Regions from separate parts of the Enterobacter sp. MGH 24 genome, predicted to be linked through region 3. Evidence: predicted binding sites of a transcription regulator. Region 3 holds the regulator's gene; each other region holds the start of a gene.
The links. Region 3 encodes PurR, which represses purine synthesis genes. Its sites were predicted from a motif close to CANGCAAACGTTTGCNTG; they were not measured.
Positions count from the first base shown of each region.

Region 1 (6,765 bases), 2.9 Mb from region 3:
GCGCAGCTTAAGGCCTTTCTGCTGCAGACCGCAGGCCAGAATATCGGCCAGACGGTGAATGCGGCTGGCAATGCGCTTCAGGCCAGCCGGGCCGTGGAACACGGCGTACAGGCTGGCGATGTTTGCCAGCAGCACCTGGGAGGTACAGATGTTGGAGTTCGCTTTCTCGCGGCGGATATGCTGCTCGCGAGTCTGCATCGCCATGCGCAGCGCGGTGTTACCGGCAGCATCTTTTGAGACGCCGATAATACGGCCAGGCATAGAGCGTTTGAATTCATCTTTCGCGCCGAAGAACGCCGCGTGCGGGCCGCCGTAGCCCATCGGCACGCCGAAACGCTGAGCTGAGCCGAAGACAATATCCGCGCCCTGTTTGCCCGGCGCCGTCAGCAGCACCAGCGCCATAAAATCGGCGGCAACGCTGACAACCACTTTGCGGGTTTTCAACTCGGCAATCAGCGCGCCGTAGTCGTGCACTTCGCCGGTGGTACCTACCTGCTGCAGCAGCACGCCGAAGACGTCCTGGTGATCCAGCACTTTGTCAGCGTCGTCGACGATCACGTCAAAGCCGAAGGTTTCCGCACGGGTGCGCACCACGTCCAGCGTCTGAGGATGCACGTCCGCCGCCACGAAGAAGCGGTTGGCATTTTTCAGCTTGCTCACGCGTTTTGCCATCGCCATTGCTTCGGCGGCAGCGGTCGCTTCATCCAGCAGCGAGGCGGAGGCGATATCCATACCGGTCAGATCCAGCGTCACCTGCTGGAAGTTCAGCAGCGCTTCCAGGCGGCCCTGGGAGACTTCTGGCTGATACGGGGTGTAAGCGGTGTACCAGCCCGGGTTTTCCAGCATGTTGCGCAGGATAACCGGCGGCAACTGCACGTTGGTGTAGCCCATGCCAATGTAAGACTTATAGCGCTTGTTCAGGCCTGCGATAGCCTTCAGCTCCGCCAGCGCGGCGAATTCCGTAGTGGCTTCCCCCACCTGAGGCGGCGTGGCAAGCTGGATGTCTTTTGGCACAATCTGGCCGATCAGTGCGTTTAATGAATCCGCGCCAACTGTCTTCAGCATCTCCTGCTGTTGCTGAGCATCCGGCCCAATGTGACGTTCAATGAAGGCGCCACGGTTTTCAAGCTGGCTTAAAGTCTGTGTCATGAGCGATGGTTCCTGAAACGTGCAGTGAATCGTAATTATCTGTAACGCTGTTGCCCGGTGGCGCTAACGCTTACCGGGCCTACGTAGATCTGTAGGCCGGATAAGCGCAGCGCCATCCGGCACAACGTTATTCGTCTTCCAGTAGTGCTTCGTACGCGGTCGCATCCAGCAGCGCGGCAACCTGAGATTCGTCGCTGGCTTTGATCTTGAAGATCCAGCCGCCTTCATAAGGCTCGCTGTTCACCAGCTCTGGCGAATCGCTCAGCGCGTCGTTGACGGCAACGATTTCGCCGCTTACCGGGGCATAAATGTCAGAAGCCGCCTTAACGGACTCCGCCACGGCGCAGTCGTCGCCCGCGCTAACGGTCGTGCCCACGTCAGGCAGGTCAACAAACACCATGTCGCCCAGCAGCTCTTGCGCGTGCTCGGTGATCCCTACGGTGTAAGTGCCGTCCGCCTCTTTGCGCAGCCACTCGTGTTCTTTGCTGTATTTCAGTTCTGCTGGCACATTGCTCATTGAAGTTCTCCTGATAAAAATGATTAGGCGACCGGCTTACCGGCGCGAACAAAAATCGGTTTGGTTACGTTGACCGGCATTTCGCGGTTGCGGATTTGCACCACCGCCGTTTCGCCAATACCCGCCGGCACGCGTGCCAGTGCAATACTGTAGCCCAGCGTTGGGGAGAAGGTACCGCTGGTGATCACGCCTTCGCGATGATTGCCGTCGGCATCGGTGAAGCGCACCGGCAGTTCGCCGCGCAGCACACCTTTTTCCGTCATCACCAGACCCACCAGTTGTTCAGTGCCCTTCTCGCGCTGCATCTCCAGCGCTTCACGGCCAATAAAGTCACGGTCAGCCGGTTCCCACGCGATGGTCCAGCCCATGTTGGCGGCCAGCGGAGAGACGCCTTCGTCCATCTCCTGACCGTAGAGGTTCATCCCCGCTTCCAGACGCAGCGTATCGCGCGCGCCCAGACCCGCAGGCTTCACGCCCGCTTCCACCAGCGCGCGCCAGAAATCAGCGGCCTTCTCGTTCGGCATCGCAATTTCGTAGCCCGCTTCACCGGTGTAGCCGGTGGTGGCGATAAACAGATCCCCCGCCTGCACGCCGAAGAACGGCTTCATGCCCTCGGTGGCTTTGCGCTGCTCGTCGTTAAACAGAGACGCGGCTTTCGCCTGTGCGTTCGGCCCCTGCACGGCGATCAGCGACAGGTCGTCACGGACGGTGATGTCAATGGCGTAAGGTTCGGCGTGTTGAGTGATCCAGGAGAGGTCTTTTTCGCGGGTGGCGGAGTTTACAACGAGGCGGAAGAAATCTTCAGTGAAGTAATAGACGATAAGGTCATCAATCACGCCGCCCGAGGCATTCAGCATGCCGGTATAGAGCGCTTTACCCGGCGTCTTCAGTTTGGCGACGTCATTTGCCAGCAGATAACGCAAAAACTCCCGGGTGCGGCTACCGCGCAGATCGACAATCGTCATGTGGGACACGTCGAACATACCGGCATCGGTGCGCACCGCGTGGTGCTCATCAATCTGCGAGCCGTAGTGCAGCGGCATCATCCAGCCATGGAAGTCCACCATGCGGGCGCCGCATAACACGTGTTGTTCGTACAAAGGAGTCTGTTGAGCCATCTTGTCCTCGTTGAAAAATTCACCGTGAAACCCGGTATCGGCCTCGTTCCCGAGTGCCGACGCAAACGTTCTCTTTTACCTGAACTTACCACCGAAACCGGCGGTTAACCATAAGGCAAAACGGGTCATCACATTAGCTTATGACCAAAAAACGCTGAAAAGCCTACAGAGTTATTCACTGGAAAAATGCGATTAACCCCGCACAAAATTAACAATGATCTAACAGGATTTAGCACATGGTGATATTTCGTGCGGAAAAACGGGCCGAATTTCCGTAACGACAAAAACGTGACATTAGATTATCTAATGCGAAAAATGAGGTGAAATTAGAATATTTCAAACGAGGGAATTTCCCCGGCGCAGAGGCCGGGAAAATAAAGTGTGACAGGGGTCTAAATTAACGTAGCCAGTCCGGCAGGTCGTTAAGACCCATCGCCTGACGGAGGAGTTGAGGTTTAACACCCGGAAGGGTGTCAGCAAGCTTGAGTCCGATATCGCGCAGCAGTTTTTTCGCCGGATTGGCTCCGGCAAACAGCTCGCGGAAGCCCTGCATGCCCGCCAGCATCATCGCCGCACTGTGCTTGCGGCTGCGCTCGTAGCGACGCAGGTAGAGATGCTGACCGATATCTTTGCCTTCGCGATGCAGGCGACGCAGTTCCTCAACCAGCTCCGCCGCGTCCATAAAGCCAAGGTTAACACCCTGCCCGGCCAGCGGATGAATGGTATGGGCCGCATCTCCCACCAGCGCCAGACGGTGCGCGGCAAACTGACGCGCGTAGCGGCCGGTTAATGGGAACACCTGTCGCTCGCTTTCAAGCGTGCACAAGCCAAGGCGGTTATCAAACGCCACGCACAGCGCCTGGTTAAAGGCATCCGGCGTCGCCGCCTGCATCAGCTGCGCTTTTTCCGGCACCAGTGACCAGACGATAGAGCACAGGTGCGGATCGGCAAGCGGCAGGAACGCCAGAATGCCGTCGTTGTGGAAAATCTGCCGCGCCACGCCGCCGTGCGGCTCCTCGGTACGGATCGTCGCGACCAGAGCATGATGGCGGTAATCCCAGAAGGTCAGCGGGATATCGGCTTTGTTGCGCAGCCAGGAGTTGGCACCGTCAGCACCGACCACCAGACGCGCGGTCAGCATGTCGCCGCTTTGCAGGGTGATAAACGCCTCGTTTTCCCCCCACGCCACCTGCTGGATCTGCGCGGGCGCAACCAGCGTTACGTCGCTGCACTGCTGCGCTTTCTGCCACAGCGCGTGGTGGATCACCGCGTTTTCGATGATGTGACCCAGATGGCTATAGCCCATGCTTTCATCATCAAAAGCAATATGACCAAAGCTGTCTTTATCCCACACTTCCATGCCGTGATAGCAGCTGGCGCGCTGCGCCACAATATCTGCCCAGACGCCAAGGTGCGTCAGCAATTTCTCGCTGGCGGCATTGATCGCCGAGACGCGGAGTTCCGGCGGAGCATCTGGTGCAACGGGCTGAGGCTGCTTTTGCTCCAGCACCGCCACGCGCAGGCCGCTGCCCTGTAAACCACAGGCCAGCGCCAGTCCGACCATACCGCCGCCAACGATGGCGACATCAACATTTTGCACGGTGATAACTCCTTAACGCGCGACCCAACCCAGGGTCCGCTGCGCCAGCACGTCACGTGCCGGAATGAATAATTCCATCGCCATTAGCCCGAGGTTGCGGCCTGCAACCAGCGGTGCCCAACGATTGGCAAAGAGATGGACTAAGCCGTCGGTGACGCCGATTGTCGCCTCTTTATCCACCTGGCGGCGCTTCTGGTAATGGCTTAGCACCGAATACGCGCCGCAATCTTTTTGCTCACTCCATGCCAGCGCCAGCGATTCCGCCAGGCTCATGACATCCCGCAGTCCAAGGTTGAATCCTTGTCCGGCAATCGGATGTAATGTCTGCGCGGCGTTGCCGACCAGCGCCACGCGGTGAGAAACAGACTGCGATGCGGTGGTTAACGACAGCGGGTAGACCGCACGTTTCCCCGCATGGGTAATACGCCCCAGCCGCCAGCCAAAAGCTTTTTGCAGCTCGGTACAAAAACGTTCGTCTGACCAGGCTTTAACCTCTTCAGCCTTATCCTGCGGATGACACCAGACCAGGGAACAGCGCCCGTCCGACATCGGCAGCATCGCCAGCGGGCCGTACTGCGTAAAACGCTCAAACGCCCGGCCGCTGTGTTCAGCTGCGGTCGCGACATTCGCAATGACCGCAACCTGCCCGTAAGGCTGCTGACGCCACTCGACGCCGCACTGCGTGCCGAGCGCCGAGCGCGAGCCGTCCGCGGCGACCAGAAGCTGGCCTTCAAGGACGGTGCCGTTTTCCAGCGTCACGCTGACCGACGCCTCACTGCGGCTTACGCTTGCCACGCGCGCCGGACAATGCAGCGTAACGCCCGGCGCGTCCTGAAGCAGGCGGAACAGTCGCAATCCGACGTCGTGCAGCTCAACAACCTGACCCAGCGCGTCGATACGGTAATCCTGCGCGTCCAGCGTGACAAAGCCAGCATGGCCGCGATCGCTGACGTGAACGGTGTTAATTGCCGTGGCGCAGTCGGCGATCGCCTGCCAGATGCCAATACGGGACAGCTGCTGGCAGGTACCCTGTGCCAGGGCAATGGCGCGGGAATCAAAACCGGGATGATTCTTTGCCTGCGGCGCAACGGCTTCCACCAGGTGCACCGGAAGCTGGCCTTTCGTCAATTGCGAGATGGCCAGCGCCAGCGTGGCCCCGGTCATGCCGCCGCCAACGATAATCACGCTCATACGCGTGCCGCTGCCATCAGCGCCTCGATATCGTCAGCGTTTTTCACAACGCTCGCGGTCAGGTTTTCGTTACCGGTTTCGGTAATAACGATGTCATCTTCAATACGAATGCCAATCCCGCGGTACTCTTCAGGCACGTCGGCATCCGGCGCGATATACAGCCCCGGCTCCACGGTTAACACCATGCCCGGCTCCAGCACGCGCGAACGGTCGGTGCCGTACGCGCCAACGTCATGTACATCCAGCCCCAGCCAGTGGCTCAGGCCGTGCATGAAATACGGTCGATGCGCATTCTCAGCAATCAGGGCATCAACATCCCCTTTCAGGATCCCGAGCCTGACCAGACCGGTAATCATGATGCGCACCACTTCGCCGGTCACTTCCTGCATGGACGTTCCGGGACGATACAGCCTGAGCGCCGTCTCAAGCGACTCGAGAACGATGTCGTAAATCGCGCGCTGTGCCGGTGAGAATTTACCGTTCACCGGGAAGGTACGGGTGATATCCCCCGCGTAGCACTGATATTCGCAACCGGCGTCAATAAGCACCAGATCGCCGTCGCGCAGCGCGCTTTCGTTTTCGGTGTAGTGCAGAATGCAGCCGTTTTCCCCGCCGCCAACGATGGTGTTGTAGGAAGGATAACGCGCGCCGTGACGGTTAAATTCGTAGTGAATTTCGCCTTCCAGCTGGTATTCGAACATCCCGGGACGGCATTTCTCCATCGCGCGAGTGTGCGCCAGGGCGCTAATTTCACCCGCGCGGCGCATCAAATTCAGCTCTTCTTCAGACTTGAACAGGCGCAACTCATGGACCACAGGGCGCCAGTCCGTCAGCGTGGCCGGTGCGGACAGGTTCTGCCGCGAGCCTTTGCGCAGCTTATCCAGCGCGGTGAAAACAATCTCATCGGCGTAAGCATATTCGCCCTGCGCGTGATAGAGCACGTCGAGGCCGTTAAGCAATTGATAGAGCTGCTGGTTGATTTCGCTAAACGCCAGCGCGCGGTCAACGCCCAGCTTTTCCGGTGCGGCCTCCTGCCCTAAGCGGCGGCCAAACCAGATTTCAGCCGTCAGATCGCGCACGCGGTTGAACATCACGCTGTGGTTGTGGGTGTCATTGCTCTTAATCAGCACCAGCACCGCTTCCGGCTCGTTAAAGCCGGTGAAGTACCAGAAATCGCTGCTCTGGCGATA
Region 1 covers NZ_KI535657.1:529,673-536,437, forward strand. The annotation lists gene gcvP (aminomethyl-transferring glycine dehydrogenase) at 1-1,149, opposite strand, end outside; gene gcvH (glycine cleavage system protein GcvH) at 1,277-1,666, opposite strand; gene gcvT (glycine cleavage system aminomethyltransferase GcvT) at 1,690-2,784, opposite strand; gene ubiI (FAD-dependent 2-octaprenylphenol hydroxylase) at 3,182-4,384, opposite strand; gene ubiH (2-octaprenyl-6-methoxyphenyl hydroxylase) at 4,397-5,575, opposite strand; gene pepP (Xaa-Pro aminopeptidase) at 5,572-6,765, opposite strand, start outside.
Region 1: the regulator PurR is predicted to act here: its motif matches at 2,843-2,860, upstream of gcvT (glycine cleavage system aminomethyltransferase GcvT).

Region 2 (6,765 bases), 3.2 Mb from region 3:
ATAATCTTTACTCCAATGCGGTGCACTATGGTACTGAATCCGGTAACATTTATATCCGAAGTAACACGAATGGTTCACGGGTGTTTATTGACGTCGCAAACACCGGTACCCCGATCCCCGATGACGAAAAAATCATGATCTTCGAACCCTTCTTCCAGGGAAGTCATCAGCGGAAAGGCGCGGTTAAAGGAAGCGGGCTGGGCTTGAGCATCGCCCGAGACTGCATACGACGCATGCAGGGTGAGCTAAACATTGTCGCGGACGAACGTTCAGATGTTTGCTTTCGTATTGAACTGCCCCTGAGCCGGAAAAATCAATAAATGAATCTATGTCTGGTGAGTATGTCACACGTCTTTCTCCGCGCCGTACGCGCGGTGTTTTCCAGCAACACGTTTCGCCTGAGCCTGCCCTGTTTATTTCTGGCTGGGTGTGTATCCCATGCGCCACAAAGTGCAATAAGCGATAAACAAGCAGATAAATGGCCCGATAACCAGCTGGCAGATTTTCTCTCAACCCGCTGTGACGACATCTGGAACCTGTCAGGGCATGACGTCGAAAGCAACCCGCTGTTCTGGCTGCGTGGAATAGATTGCGCCCAGCGTCTGGCGCCGGTAGACGCCCGCTCGAAGGCGGCGATGCTGGATGACGACACCTGGCAGGACGCGTTCAAGCGTGGGATTTTACTCGCAGATGCGAAAATCACCCCCGTTGAACGCCGCGTCAATGTGACCCGACTGGACACGTTTGTGGTCAATCTTCCCGTGCAGGTACGCCCGGTATACCAGCTCTGGCGCGACGGGCAGACATTACAGCTTCAGCTGTCTGAAGAGCGCTCCCGCTACAGCAAGCTGCAACAGTCAACCGACAGCGAGCTTGATACCCTGCGTCAACAGCAACAGCATTTACGTACCGAGCTGGATACCACGACGCGGAAGCTGGAGAACCTGACCGATATCGAAAGACAGCTCTCGTCGCGTAAATATCAGCCGGGGAGTTCATCCGCGGCACCGGACAGCGATACGCCGAAACAAGAGGATGTGAAGCATGACGAGCCGTAAACCTGCCCATCTCTTACTGGTGGATGACGATCCCGGGCTGTTAAAGCTGCTGGGGATGCGTCTGGTGAGTGAAGGCTACAGCGTCGTGACCGCTGAAAGCGGGCTGGAGGGGCTGAAGATCCTCAGCCGCGAGAAAATCGATCTGGTGATAAGCGACCTGCGGATGGACGAAATGGATGGCCTGCAGCTGTTTGCGGAGATCCAGAAGCAACAGCCGGGTATGCCCGTGATTATCCTGACGGCGCACGGGTCGATCCCGGATGCGGTTGCCGCAACCCAGCAGGGGGTATTCAGCTTCCTGACCAAGCCGGTGGACAAAGACGCGTTGTATAAGGCTATCGACAGCGCGCTGGAACATGCCGCCCCGGCGGGGGATGAAGCGTGGCGGGAGTCCATCGTCACCCGCAGTCCCATTATGCTGCGTCTGCTTGAACAGGCCCGGATGGTGGCGCAGTCCGACGTCAGCGTGCTCATCAACGGCCAGAGCGGAACCGGGAAAGAGATCCTGGCGCAGGCGATCCATAACGCCAGCCCGCGCAGTAAAAACGCCTTTATCGCCATTAACTGCGGTGCGCTTCCGGAACAGCTGCTTGAATCTGAACTGTTTGGTCACGCCCGCGGCGCATTCACCGGCGCGGTGAGCAGCCGGGAAGGGCTGTTCCAGGCTGCGGAAGGCGGCACCCTGTTCCTGGACGAGATTGGCGATATGCCCGCGCCGCTACAGGTCAAACTGCTGCGCGTGCTGCAGGAGCGAAAAGTCCGCCCGCTGGGCAGCAACCGCGATATTGATATTAACGTGCGTATTATTTCGGCAACGCACCGCGACCTGCCAAAAGTGATGGCCCGCAACGAGTTTCGCGAAGATCTCTACTACCGTCTGAACGTGGTGAACCTGAAGATCCCGGCGCTGGCGGAACGTGCGGAAGACATTCCGCTGCTGGCGAACCACCTTTTGCGCCAGGCGGCCGATCGTCATAAACCGTTCGTGCGCGCGTTTTCCACCGACGCGATGAAGCGGCTGATGGCCGCAGGCTGGCCGGGTAACGTGCGTCAGCTGGTGAACGTGATTGAGCAGTGCGTGGCGCTGACCTCTTCACCGGTTATAAGCGATGCGCTGGTGGAGCAGGCGCTGGAAGGGGAAAACACGGCCCTGCCGACGTTTGCCGAAGCGCGGAATCAATTCGAGCTGAACTATCTGCGCAAGCTATTGCAGATCACCAAAGGCAATGTGACCCACGCGGCGCGCATGGCCGGACGCAACCGTACCGAGTTCTATAAGCTGCTGTCGCGCCATGAGCTTGAAGCGAACGATTTTAAAGAGTAGTACCGCAAAATTTGCCTGAATATGATACTGTGAGCAATCGATTACGAGGCAGCTTACAGGCAAGAGTTTAAGGACCCACCATGAAAAAGATTGATGCGATTATTAAACCTTTCAAACTGGATGATGTGCGTGAAGCGCTGGCGGAAGTCGGCATCACCGGGATGACCGTGACGGAAGTGAAAGGTTTTGGTCGTCAGAAGGGCCACACCGAGCTTTACCGTGGCGCAGAGTACATGGTCGACTTTCTGCCGAAAGTAAAAATTGAAATCGTGGTCAGCGACGATATCGTCGATACGTGCGTGGATACCATTATCCGCACCGCGCAGACGGGCAAAATCGGCGACGGTAAAATCTTCGTCTTCGACGTGGCGCGCGTGATTCGTATCCGTACCGGCGAAGAAGATGACGCCGCGATTTAATTAGATTTCGCAGCCGCCATCCGGCGAAAAAAAGCCCCTCGTTCGAGGGGCTTTTTCATTACAGCACCTTATGCGGCCCGAAACATTCGTAATGAATGTTGTCTTTGTTCACACCCAGCGCCACCAGCTGCTGCGCGGCATACTGCATAAACGCCACCGGACCACAGACGTAGAACTGCATGTCCGGCGCGCTAAACGCTCCTTCCATCTGGCTTAAATTCATCAGACCTTCGCTGTCAAACCGTGCGGCTGCGCGGTCTGCGTCCGTCGGCAGGCGATACCAGGTATGCGCGGTGAAGCGCGGCAGGGACGCCCCGAGCGTTTTCACTTCATCCGCAAAGGCGTGCACGTCACCGTTTTCCGCAGCGTGGAACCAGTTGACCTGCGCATCGTGGTTTGCTTTCGCCAGGGTATCGAGCATCGCCAGCATTGGCGTTTGGCCGACGCCCGCAGAGATCAGCGTAACCGGGATATTCGCTTCTACGGCCATGAAGAAATCGCCCGCCGGCGCGGCCAGATGGACCACGTCGCCCACGTTGGCTTCGTTGTGTAGCCAGTTGGAAACCTGACCGCCGTCCTCACGCTTCACCGCAATGCGATAGCCTTTGCCGTTTGGCTTGCGGGTAAGAGAATACTGGCGGATCTCCTGGTGCGGGAAACCTTCAGGTTTCAGCCACACGCCCAGATACTGGCCCGGCTGGTAATCGGCAACCGGCTGTCCGTCCACTGGCTCGAATTCAAAGCTGGTAATCAGCGCGCTGCGCGGCGTTTTCTCAACGATGCGGAAGGTGCGCGTGCCTTCCCAGCCGCCGTTCTTGCTGGCGTTTTCGCTGTAGATCTGGGCTTCACGGGTGATAAACACGTTTGCCAGCACGCCGTAGGCTTTACCCCACGCGTCCAGCACCTCCTGGCCCGGGCTGAACATCTCGTCCAGCGTTGCCAGCAGGTGGCCACCCACAATGTTGTACTGCTCGGGTTGGATCTGGAAGCTGGTATGTTTCTGAGCGATTTTTTCCACCGCGGGCAGCAGTGCAGCCAGGTTTTCAATATTGCTGGCGTAGGCCGCGATGGCGTTGAACAGCGCTTCACGCTGATCGCCGTTACGCTGGTTGCTCATGTTGAAAATTTCTTTGAGCTCCGGGTTGTGCGTGAACATGCGATCGTAGAAATGGGCGGTGAGTTTAGGGCCGGTTTGCACCAGCAGGGGAATGGTGGCTTTAACGGTAGCGATGGTTTGAGCGTCGAGCATGAGCGCATCCTTCTGATGTGACTTTAATAATGTATTTTAAATGCATCTTATAAAAAATACCCATGCGTTGTAAATGGTTCTTTGCAAGATGAAAAATATGCATCACAAACCTGAAAAGAAATCCGCTGGAAATGGCGAGAGCTTTATTCCTCAAACCCTTGCGTGGCGCGTAGGAAAACGTTTGCGTAAAATCGTTTGTCAAGACCTGTTATCACAGAACTAATCAGTTATACTGTTGCCCGTCGTCCAACAGGACTGCCTTTTCAGGCCAAAATTTACTTGTTAGCTGAGTCAGGAGATGCGGATGTTAAAGCGTGAAATGAACATTGCCGATTATGATGCCGAACTGTGGCAGGCTATGGAGCAGGAAAAAGTACGTCAGGAAGAGCACATCGAACTGATCGCCTCCGAAAACTACACCAGCCCGCGCGTGATGCAGGCGCAGGGTTCTCAGCTGACCAACAAATATGCTGAAGGTTATCCGGGCAAACGCTACTACGGCGGTTGCGAGTACGTTGATATCGTTGAGCAGCTGGCTATCGACCGTGCGAAAGAACTCTTTGGCGCTGACTACGCAAACGTGCAGCCGCACTCTGGCTCTCAGGCTAACTTCGCGGTCTACACCGCGCTGCTGCAGCCGGGCGATACCGTTCTGGGTATGAACCTGGCGCAGGGCGGCCACCTGACTCACGGCTCCCCGGTTAACTTCTCCGGCAAACTGTATAACATCATCCCTTACGGTATTGATGAGTCCGGCAAAATTGACTACGAAGATATGGCGAAGCAGGCTAAAGAGCACAAACCGAAGATGATCATCGGCGGCTTCTCGGCTTACTCCGGCGTGGTTGACTGGGCAAAAATGCGTGAAATCGCGGACAGCATCGGTGCTTACCTGTTCGTCGACATGGCGCACGTTGCGGGCCTGATTGCCGCTGGCGTTTACCCGAACCCGGTGCCACACGCTCACGTTGTGACCACCACCACCCACAAAACCCTGGCGGGTCCACGCGGTGGCCTGATCCTGGCGAAAGGCGGTGACGAAGAGCTGTACAAAAAACTGAACTCCGCGGTGTTCCCAAGCGCGCAGGGCGGCCCGCTGATGCACGTTATCGCGGCAAAAGCGGTCGCGCTGAAAGAAGCGATGGAGCCAGAGTTCAAGGTTTATCAGCAGCAGGTTGCTAAGAACGCCAAAGCGATGGTGGAAGTGTTCCTGAACCGTGGCTACAAAGTGGTATCCGGCGGTACTGAAAACCACCTGTTCCTGCTGGATCTGGTTGATAAGAACCTGACCGGTAAAGAAGCTGACGCTGCCCTGGGCCGCGCCAACATCACCGTGAACAAAAACAGCGTGCCAAACGATCCGAAGAGCCCGTTCGTGACCTCCGGTATCCGTATCGGTTCTCCGGCCGTGACGCGCCGCGGTTTCAAAGAAGCGGAAGTGAAAGAGCTGGCTGGCTGGATGTGTGACGTTCTGGACAACATCAATGACGAAGCGGTAATCGAGCGCGTCAAAGGTAAAGTTCTGGATATCTGCGCACGCTTCCCGGTATACGCATAATTCCTCTGCTTTGCAGAAATAAAAAAGGCCGCGCTTGCGGCCTTTTTTTATGGCTTAACGCCGGTCAAGGGAAATCGCGCCCGGACCAACAATGGCCAGCAAAATAAAGGCGCCAGCAATACTGATATTCTTGTAGAAGTTAATCATATTCGGTACGACCGCATCACCTGTCATATCCCAGTAGTGGTGTCCAATCACCGCCGTTCCGAGGGTATAGAAAACAAACAGTACCGCGAGAGGACGGGTGAAAAAGCCCAGGACGATCAGGATGGCGGCAGGCACTTCCATCACCACCGCAATGATGGCCGCCAGCATGGGCATCGGCGTGCCCAGCGACGTCATATATTGTACGGTGCCGCTAAACCCCGTCAGTTTTGGATAACCAAAGATAATAAACAGCACGACAAGCGCGATGCGGCCAATCAGCAGCAGCAGGTGACGTGACTGACCGAAATCGAAATAACGTAGTGAGTTCATGGCAGAAAAACCTCTGCAAGTGGAGTAATTTAAACGTAATACATATTTTCATTCCCTGCCATAAGCCAGACGACTGCACAAGATGTTAATTTTTCGTTAATTTATAGCACGCTATCGACTTGCTTAATTTTTATATTCTCGCCAGACTATGGCCTCGATTTCGGGAGGGATTCATGGTCTTGCATTCCACGCGCTGGCTGGCGCTCAGTTATTTTACCTATTTCTTTAGCTACGGTATTTTTCTGCCCTTCTGGAGCGTCTGGCTCAAGGGTATCGGCCTGACTCCCGAGACCATCGGTGTCCTGCTGGGGGCCGGGCTGGTGGCGCGTTTCCTTGGCAGCCTGCTGATTGCCCCGCGCGTCAGCGATCCCTCCTTGCTGATCGGGGCCGTGCGCATTCTTGCTCTGCTGACGCTGGTCTTTGTTGCCTGCTTCTGGGTCAGCCACCAGTTTGCCTGGCTGATGGTGGTGATGGTCGGCTTTAACCTGTTCTTCTCACCGCTGGTACCGCTGACGGATGCCCTGGCGAACACCTGGCAAAAGCAGATCACCATGGACTACGGTCGCGTGCGCCTGTGGGGCTCTATTGCCTTTGTGATTGGCTCCGCGCTGGTGGGTAAACTGGTCAGCCTTTACGATTACCGCGCCATTCTCGCCCTGCTGAGCATCGGTATTGCCTCA
Region 2 covers NZ_KI535657.1:179,436-186,200, reverse strand. The annotation lists gene qseE (two component system sensor histidine kinase QseE/GlrK) at 1-320, shown strand, start outside; gene qseG (two-component system QseEF-associated lipoprotein QseG) at 321-1,058, shown strand; gene glrR (two-component system response regulator GlrR) at 1,045-2,382, shown strand; gene glnB (nitrogen regulatory protein P-II) at 2,463-2,801, shown strand; gene hmpA (NO-inducible flavohemoprotein) at 2,860-4,050, opposite strand; gene glyA (serine hydroxymethyltransferase) at 4,355-5,608, shown strand; gene L370_RS20900 (DoxX family protein) at 5,663-6,085, opposite strand; gene L370_RS20905 (3-phenylpropionate MFS transporter) at 6,259-6,765, shown strand, end outside.
Region 2: the regulator PurR is predicted to act here: its motif matches at 4,221-4,238, upstream of glyA (serine hydroxymethyltransferase).

Region 3 (6,765 bases):
GGCTGACAGCGCCTGAACCGCTTGTGCGGAGAAGCCGCAGCTTGGCAGCTTCGGAGAACCTTTCATATACAGCAGAATCGGGTTTTCAGCGATCTGGCGCTGGATTTTTTCAATAGTGGTGCTCATGTCTTGCTTCCTTTAACTTCTGTTACGGCATTCGTCTGACATTGTAGCGGGTCAGACTGGCATCGGAAAATAACATTTTTGTCACGTTTATACATTCTACCCCGAGTCACGGAAAGTTGCATTGCAAATGGTGTTTACCCCTGCGGCGGTCAGGGTTTTGCTTAGGGAGTGGGCAAATGTGCGACAGAACGATGAATTTTTTTGCACTTGCTAACGAAACAGGATTGTAGATTGAAAAATGCTATTAACTTTCTGGGTTTTTATAGATTAGAATCGACGGGCTTTGTAAATCACACGCGGGTATTATTGATGACCTGCATTTATCAGGGGACTGCCCAGTGGCGCGGATAAATAAAATCTCGATCACGCTCTGTGCTTTACTGTTTACTTCACTCACTTTCACGCCAGTGGCAGACGCCTCTCAGCAGGCGCGGCATTCTGCTGTACAAAAAAACCATCTGGTGAAAGCCACAGAACGTAAGAAAAAAACCACCGCTAAGAACGACAAGAAAAAAACACCGGCTCAGACGAAACAGACCGCTTCCAGCAAGACGAAAACAAAACCTTCCCGCACTGCCCACTCCGCTAAAAGTAAAGCTTCGCAAACCGCCGCTAACCTCGTTACTGAAAAATGCATCACGCGTAAAGGCCACAAGGCGAAATGCACGAAGGTCACGAAAATAGCGGAAGTGCATAAAGTGCGTGTACAGAAAGCGCAAAAAACCGCGATGAACAAGCTGATGGGGCAGATTGGCAAACCTTATCACTGGGGGGGCAGCTCGCCGCGAACCGGGTTTGACTGCAGCGGCCTCGTCTATTACGCCTATAAAGATCTGGTCAAATTCCGCATTCCTCGCACCGCCAATGAGATGTACCACCTGCGCGATGCCTCACCGGTTGACCGCGGTGAGCTTGAAAACGGCGATCTGGTATTCTTCCGCACTCAGGGTCGCGGCACGGCTGACCACGTCGGCGTCTATGTCGGCAACGGGAAATTCATCCAGTCACCGCGTAGCGGCCAGGATATTCAGATCACCTCTCTCAGCGAAGACTACTGGGTACGCCACTACGTCGGCGCGCGTCGCGTGATGACGCCGAAAACCATTCGCTAACCCCTGCCCTGCCACATCCGTGGCGGGGTAAGTTCCTCTTTTGCATACCCTTTCAATTTGCTATCCTGTCCATGTTGTCTGTGTGGTTATTGGCAACGCAAAATACAATAAGGAGAGAAGCAATGTCGTTCGAATTACCTGCACTACCGTATGCAAAAGACGCCCTGGCACCGCACATTTCTGCGGAAACCCTGGAATATCATTACGGCAAGCATCACCAGACGTACGTCACCAACCTGAACAACCTGATCAAGGGCACCGATTTCGAAGGCAAAACGCTGGAAGAGATCGTCCGCAGCTCTGAGGGTGGCGTCTTTAACAACGCCGCTCAGGTGTGGAACCACACCTTCTACTGGCACTGCCTGGCACCGAATGCCGGCGGTGAACCTGCCGGTGAACTGGCTACCGCTATCAACGCCGCATTTGGCAGCTTCGCAGATTTCAAAGCGAAATTTACCGATGCCGCCATCAAGAACTTCGGTTCTGGCTGGACGTGGCTGGTGAAAGAGGCGGATGGCAAACTGGCTATCGTGTCCACTTCTAACGCGGGCACCCCGCTGACCACCAGCGCTAAGCCGCTGATGACCGTGGACGTGTGGGAACACGCTTACTACATTGATTACCGCAACGCGCGCCCGAACTACCTGGAGCACTTCTGGGCACTGGTTAACTGGGACTTTGTCGCGAAGAACTTCGCCGCGTAAGAGACACGCAGAAGGGTTCGCCCTTCTGCGTTTTTGGTTTATTCCGCAGCGCAGGCTGCTTCAGGCTGTTTACGACCCGACATCATCACCAGCAGCAGGCCGAGCGCGGCAATAATCGCCCCCATCACCGGCACAAAGCTGTATCCCAGACCACCGGAAATCACGGCCCCACCGGCCGCGGCGCCCAGGGCATTACCCAGGTTAAACGCACCGATATTCACGGAAGATGAAAGTCCCGGCGCTTCATGCGCGACGCGCATCACGCGCATCTGCAATGGCGGCACCACGGCAAAGGTCGCGGCACCCCAGACGACCATCGCAATCGCGGCCCCGAACTCATTACGCGCCAGCCACGGAATGGCAACCATGATGACAATCAGCAGGGTTAAGAAGCCCTTCAGCGTCCCGCTCACGGAACGGTCGGCAAATTTCCCGCCGAGATAGTTGCCAATCGAGAAGCCCACGCCAATCAGCACCAGCATCGCGGTCACAAAGAGAGGCGTTGCGTGGGTGATGTCATGCAATACCGGTGAAATGTAGGTGTAGAGAGTAAACATCGCCCCTGCCCCGAGAACGGTGGTAAGCAGCGCGGAAAGCACCTGCGGGCGCATCAGCACCGCCAGCTCTTTACGCACTTCCGGACGTTCTCCGGCGCTGCCTTTCGGCAGAGAGAAGAACAGCGCTACCATCGCAATCACGCCCAGCCCGGCGGTCGCCAGGAAGGACATACGCCACCCGATCGCTTCTCCCAGCCAGGTTGCCGCAGGGACCCCGCCGATGTTGGCAATCGTTAGCCCCATAAACATGGTTGCCACGGCGCTCGCCTGCTTATGTTTTGGCACCACGCTGGCAGCCACGACCGACCCCAGCCCAAAGAACGCGCCGTGGTTAAGGCTGGTCAGAATACGGGACAGCATCAATGTGGTGTAGTCCGGCGCAATGGCCGAAAGCACGTTGCCCAGGGTGAAGATCGCCATCAGGAAAATCAGCGCACTGCGTCGCGCGCGGTGCGAAAGCAGAAGCGTCATCAGCGGCGCCCCGACCATCACGCCGATAGCATAGGCGCTAATTAACATCCCTGCCGCAGGGATAGAGACATCTACGCCCCGGGCTATAACAGGCAGTAACCCCATCGGGGAGAATTCAGTGGTGCCAATCCCAAAAGCGCCAATCGCCAGGGCCAGCAGGGGAAAATTGATTTTCATGCGTCAACTCCGGATGCCGTGTCATGTGGTGACACAGAACAAAGAAGTGGAAAGCATGACATCAATCACAAAAAATGAGAAGTTAACAAAATGGCAAAAGATTTTTGCCAGAGAAGTAACAATCCGGGGGAGTCGGGGGGGAGAAGGCTCTCCCTCCGCGTAAATCAGTGCAGCGCAGCCGTCAGACCGGCCGCGACAATCAGAGCCAGCACAACAATGGTGGTGAACAACGAAAACTTCAGATCGGTACTCATCAATTTTTCTCCTTTTAATCCCCCCACGAAAAGTGAGCTTGCTCATTTTTGCACAGATTACATCAAAAATCTTCCTGGATTTATACTGATAACCACTTTACCTCTTCCCCTTTTCATCAAGATAGGACAAAATTCCACGCTAAATTTATTAGCGTACCGGCCATTGACCCCCTCCTGACGTCCCGTGTCGTTTTCCCGGCGTGCCGCAATTCAAGATTGCGAGATAAGGGTGAGAGAAGGCAAACGTTTACCTTCAGGTTTTTCAGGAGCTTAGGATATGGTCTGGAGTGACATTTAATGGCAACAATTAAAGACGTAGCAAAACGCGCAAACGTTTCCACTACAACCGTATCACATGTAATTAACAAAACCCGCTTTGTGGCGGAAGAGACGCGCAATGCCGTCTGGGCAGCAATCAAAGAGCTGCACTATTCGCCAAGTGCGGTTGCGCGTAGCCTCAAGGTTAATCACACCAAGTCCATTGGATTGCTGGCGACCAGCAGTGAAGCGGCCTATTTTGCCGAGATCATTGAAGCGGTTGAGAAAAACTGCTTCCAGAAAGGCTATACCCTGATTCTGGGCAACGCGTGGAACAGCATTGAAAAACAGCGCGCCTACCTGTCAATGATGGCGCAAAAGCGCGTTGATGGCCTGCTGGTAATGTGTTCCGAGTATCCGGAGTCCGTGCTGTCCATGCTGGAAGAGTATCGCCATATTCCGATGGTAGTGATGGACTGGGGCGAAGCACGCGCTGACTTCACCGATTCAGTTATCGACAACGCCTTTGAAGGCGGCTATATGGCCGGTCGTTATCTGATCGAACGCGGTCACCGAGAGATTGGCGTGATCCCCGGTCCGCTGGAGCGCAACACCGGCGCGGGCCGTCTGGCTGGTTTTATGAAAGCGATGGAAGAAGCGCTGATCAACGTGCCGGAAAACTGGATTGTGCAGGGCGACTTTGAGCCGGAGTCGGGATACCGCGCGATGCAGCAGATTGTCTCCCAGCCGCACCGTCCAACCGCCGTGTTCTGCGGAGGTGACATCATGGCAATGGGCGCGCTCTGCGCCGCCGACGAGCTGGGCCTGCGCGTCCCGCAGGATATTTCCGTGATCGGGTATGACAACGTGCGTAACGCGCGTTTCTTCACGCCAGCATTGACCACCATTCACCAGCCGAAAGATTCGCTGGGCGAAACGGCCTTCAATATGCTGATGGACAGGATCGTCAACAAGCGTGAAGAGTCGCAGTCCATTGAAGTTCACCCGCGTCTTATCGAACGCCGTTCCGTTGCGGATGGTCCGTTCCGCGACTACCGTCGTTAATCGCTTTACGGGGGCCAGCTATGCTGGCCCCCGTAACCATTCCCGGTTCAGCGTTTCGCTGTCTCCCAGATAATCCAGCAGCCAGGCCATCGCAGGCGAGACATCATTTTGCTGCCAGGTGAGGCAGCAGGCCGCATCCGGGAACGGATTATCCAGCGTCAGTTCAACCCATTCTCCGGTATCGATGCGCGGACGCGCAAAATGAACGGGCACCATCGCGACGCACAGCCCGGCACTGAGGCACGTTGCCGACGATTCCCAGTCAGGGGCCACCACCCGCCGCTGGTTGTCCAGAAGCCAGGTGATACGCTTGGGCAATGAACGGGACGTATCCTCCAGCACCAGCGACGGCCAGTTGCGCAGCGTGTCATCGCTCAGCGGCCCTTCCATCGCCGCCAGCGGATGATCGCTTGCCACCACGCACTTCCAGCTCAGCATTCCCATATCGCGAAAGGCGTAACGTCCCCCGACCGGGATCGCCTGCGTGGCCCCGATCGCCATCTCTGCCCTGCCGTCCGCCAGCGCATCCCAGACGCCGTTGAACACCTCCTGCGAAACCCGCAGTTCGACGTCAGAGAAATGACGATAGAAGTCGACGATCATCTGCCGGGTGCGTTCCGGCTTAACGATGTTATCCACCGCGATGGAAAGATGTCCCCGCCAGCCGTTAGCGATCTGCTGACACTGTTCGCGGGTGATCTGCATTTTTTTGATAACAGAACGCCCTTCCTTCAAAAACCACGCGCCTGCGGGCGTTAATTCCACATCACGATGCCGCCGTTCAAACAGCGGAACCGCCAGCCACTCCTCCAGCTGACGCACCGTGTAGCTGATTGCCGAAGGGACGCGGTGCAGCTCCTGCGCTGCACCACTAAAGCTGCCGTTACGCGCGACAGCATCGACCACTTCAAGAGAATAATCTGACCACATTTTCTGCCTGCAAAAAATTTGAATGCACCCGCCAAATATTAGCGTTTCACAAGCGGCTTTGCACTCCCTACACTCAGCGCCAATGTATACCTGCCTCCTCAGGAGAATAAAATAATGCAACCCAGGAACGGTTTTTTAGTCTGGCTCGGCGGCTTAAGCGTGCTGGGCTTTTTGGCCACCGATATGTACCTGCCGGCGTTTGCCGCCATGCAGGAAGATCTGCAAACCCCCGCTGCCGCTATCAGCGCCAGCCTGAGTTTGTTCCTCGCCGGTTTTGCTTTCGCACAGCTGCTCTGGGGACCGCTCTCGGATCGCTTTGGTCGTAAACCGGTACTGCTGCTGGGCCTGGCCATTTTTGCCGTGGGCTGCCTGGGGATGTTATGGGTACGTGATGCCACCTGGCTGCTGGTGCTGCGTTTTATTCAGGCCGTGGGCGTCTGTGCCGCGGCCGTGACCTGGCAGGCGCTGGTCACCGACTATTACCCGGCTAACCGCACTAACCGTATTTTCGCCACCATTATGCCGCTGGTAGGTCTCTCACCAGCCCTCGCCCCTCTGCTGGGCAGCTGGATCCTCGCGCATTTCGACTGGCAGGCCATCTTCGCCACGCTGTTTGCCATTACCCTGGTACTGATGCTGCCGGCGTTCGCCCTCAAGCCCGCGCATAAAAAAGAAGCCCATGCTGACGCGAAGCCGATTACCTTCACTTCCCTGCTCAGCACCACAGCGTATCGCGGTAATGTCCTGATCTATGCCGCCTGCTCGGCAAGCTTCTTCGCGTGGCTCACCGGCTCGCCGTTCATTCTGCATGATATGGGCTACAGCCCGGCAGCCATCGGCCTGAGCTATGTTCCGCAGACCATTGCGTTCCTGGTGGGCGGGTACGGCTGTCGCGCGGCGCTGCAAAAGTGGGAAGGTCAGCAGATGCTGCCATGGCTGCTGGTGCTGTATGCGCTGAGCGTCATTGGGACCTGGGCCGTTGGCTTTATTCCGGGTGCCGGTCTGGCCGAAATTTTGATCCCATTCTGCGTGATGGCCGTCGCGAACGGGGCGATTTACCCGATTGTTGTGGCCCAGGCGCTGCGCCCCTTCCCGCAGGCGACGGGCCGCG
Region 3 covers NZ_KI535657.1:3,421,993-3,428,757, reverse strand. The annotation lists gene grxD (monothiol glutaredoxin 4) at 1-126, opposite strand, end outside; gene L370_RS05810 (C40 family peptidase) at 465-1,238, shown strand; gene sodB (superoxide dismutase [Fe]) at 1,361-1,942, shown strand; gene L370_RS05820 (MFS transporter) at 1,981-3,147, opposite strand; gene L370_RS23475 (cytochrome bd-I oxidase subunit CydH) at 3,312-3,401, opposite strand; gene purR (HTH-type transcriptional repressor PurR) at 3,699-4,724, shown strand; gene punR (DNA-binding transcriptional activator PunR) at 4,743-5,654, opposite strand; gene punC (purine nucleoside transporter PunC) at 5,769-6,765, shown strand, end outside.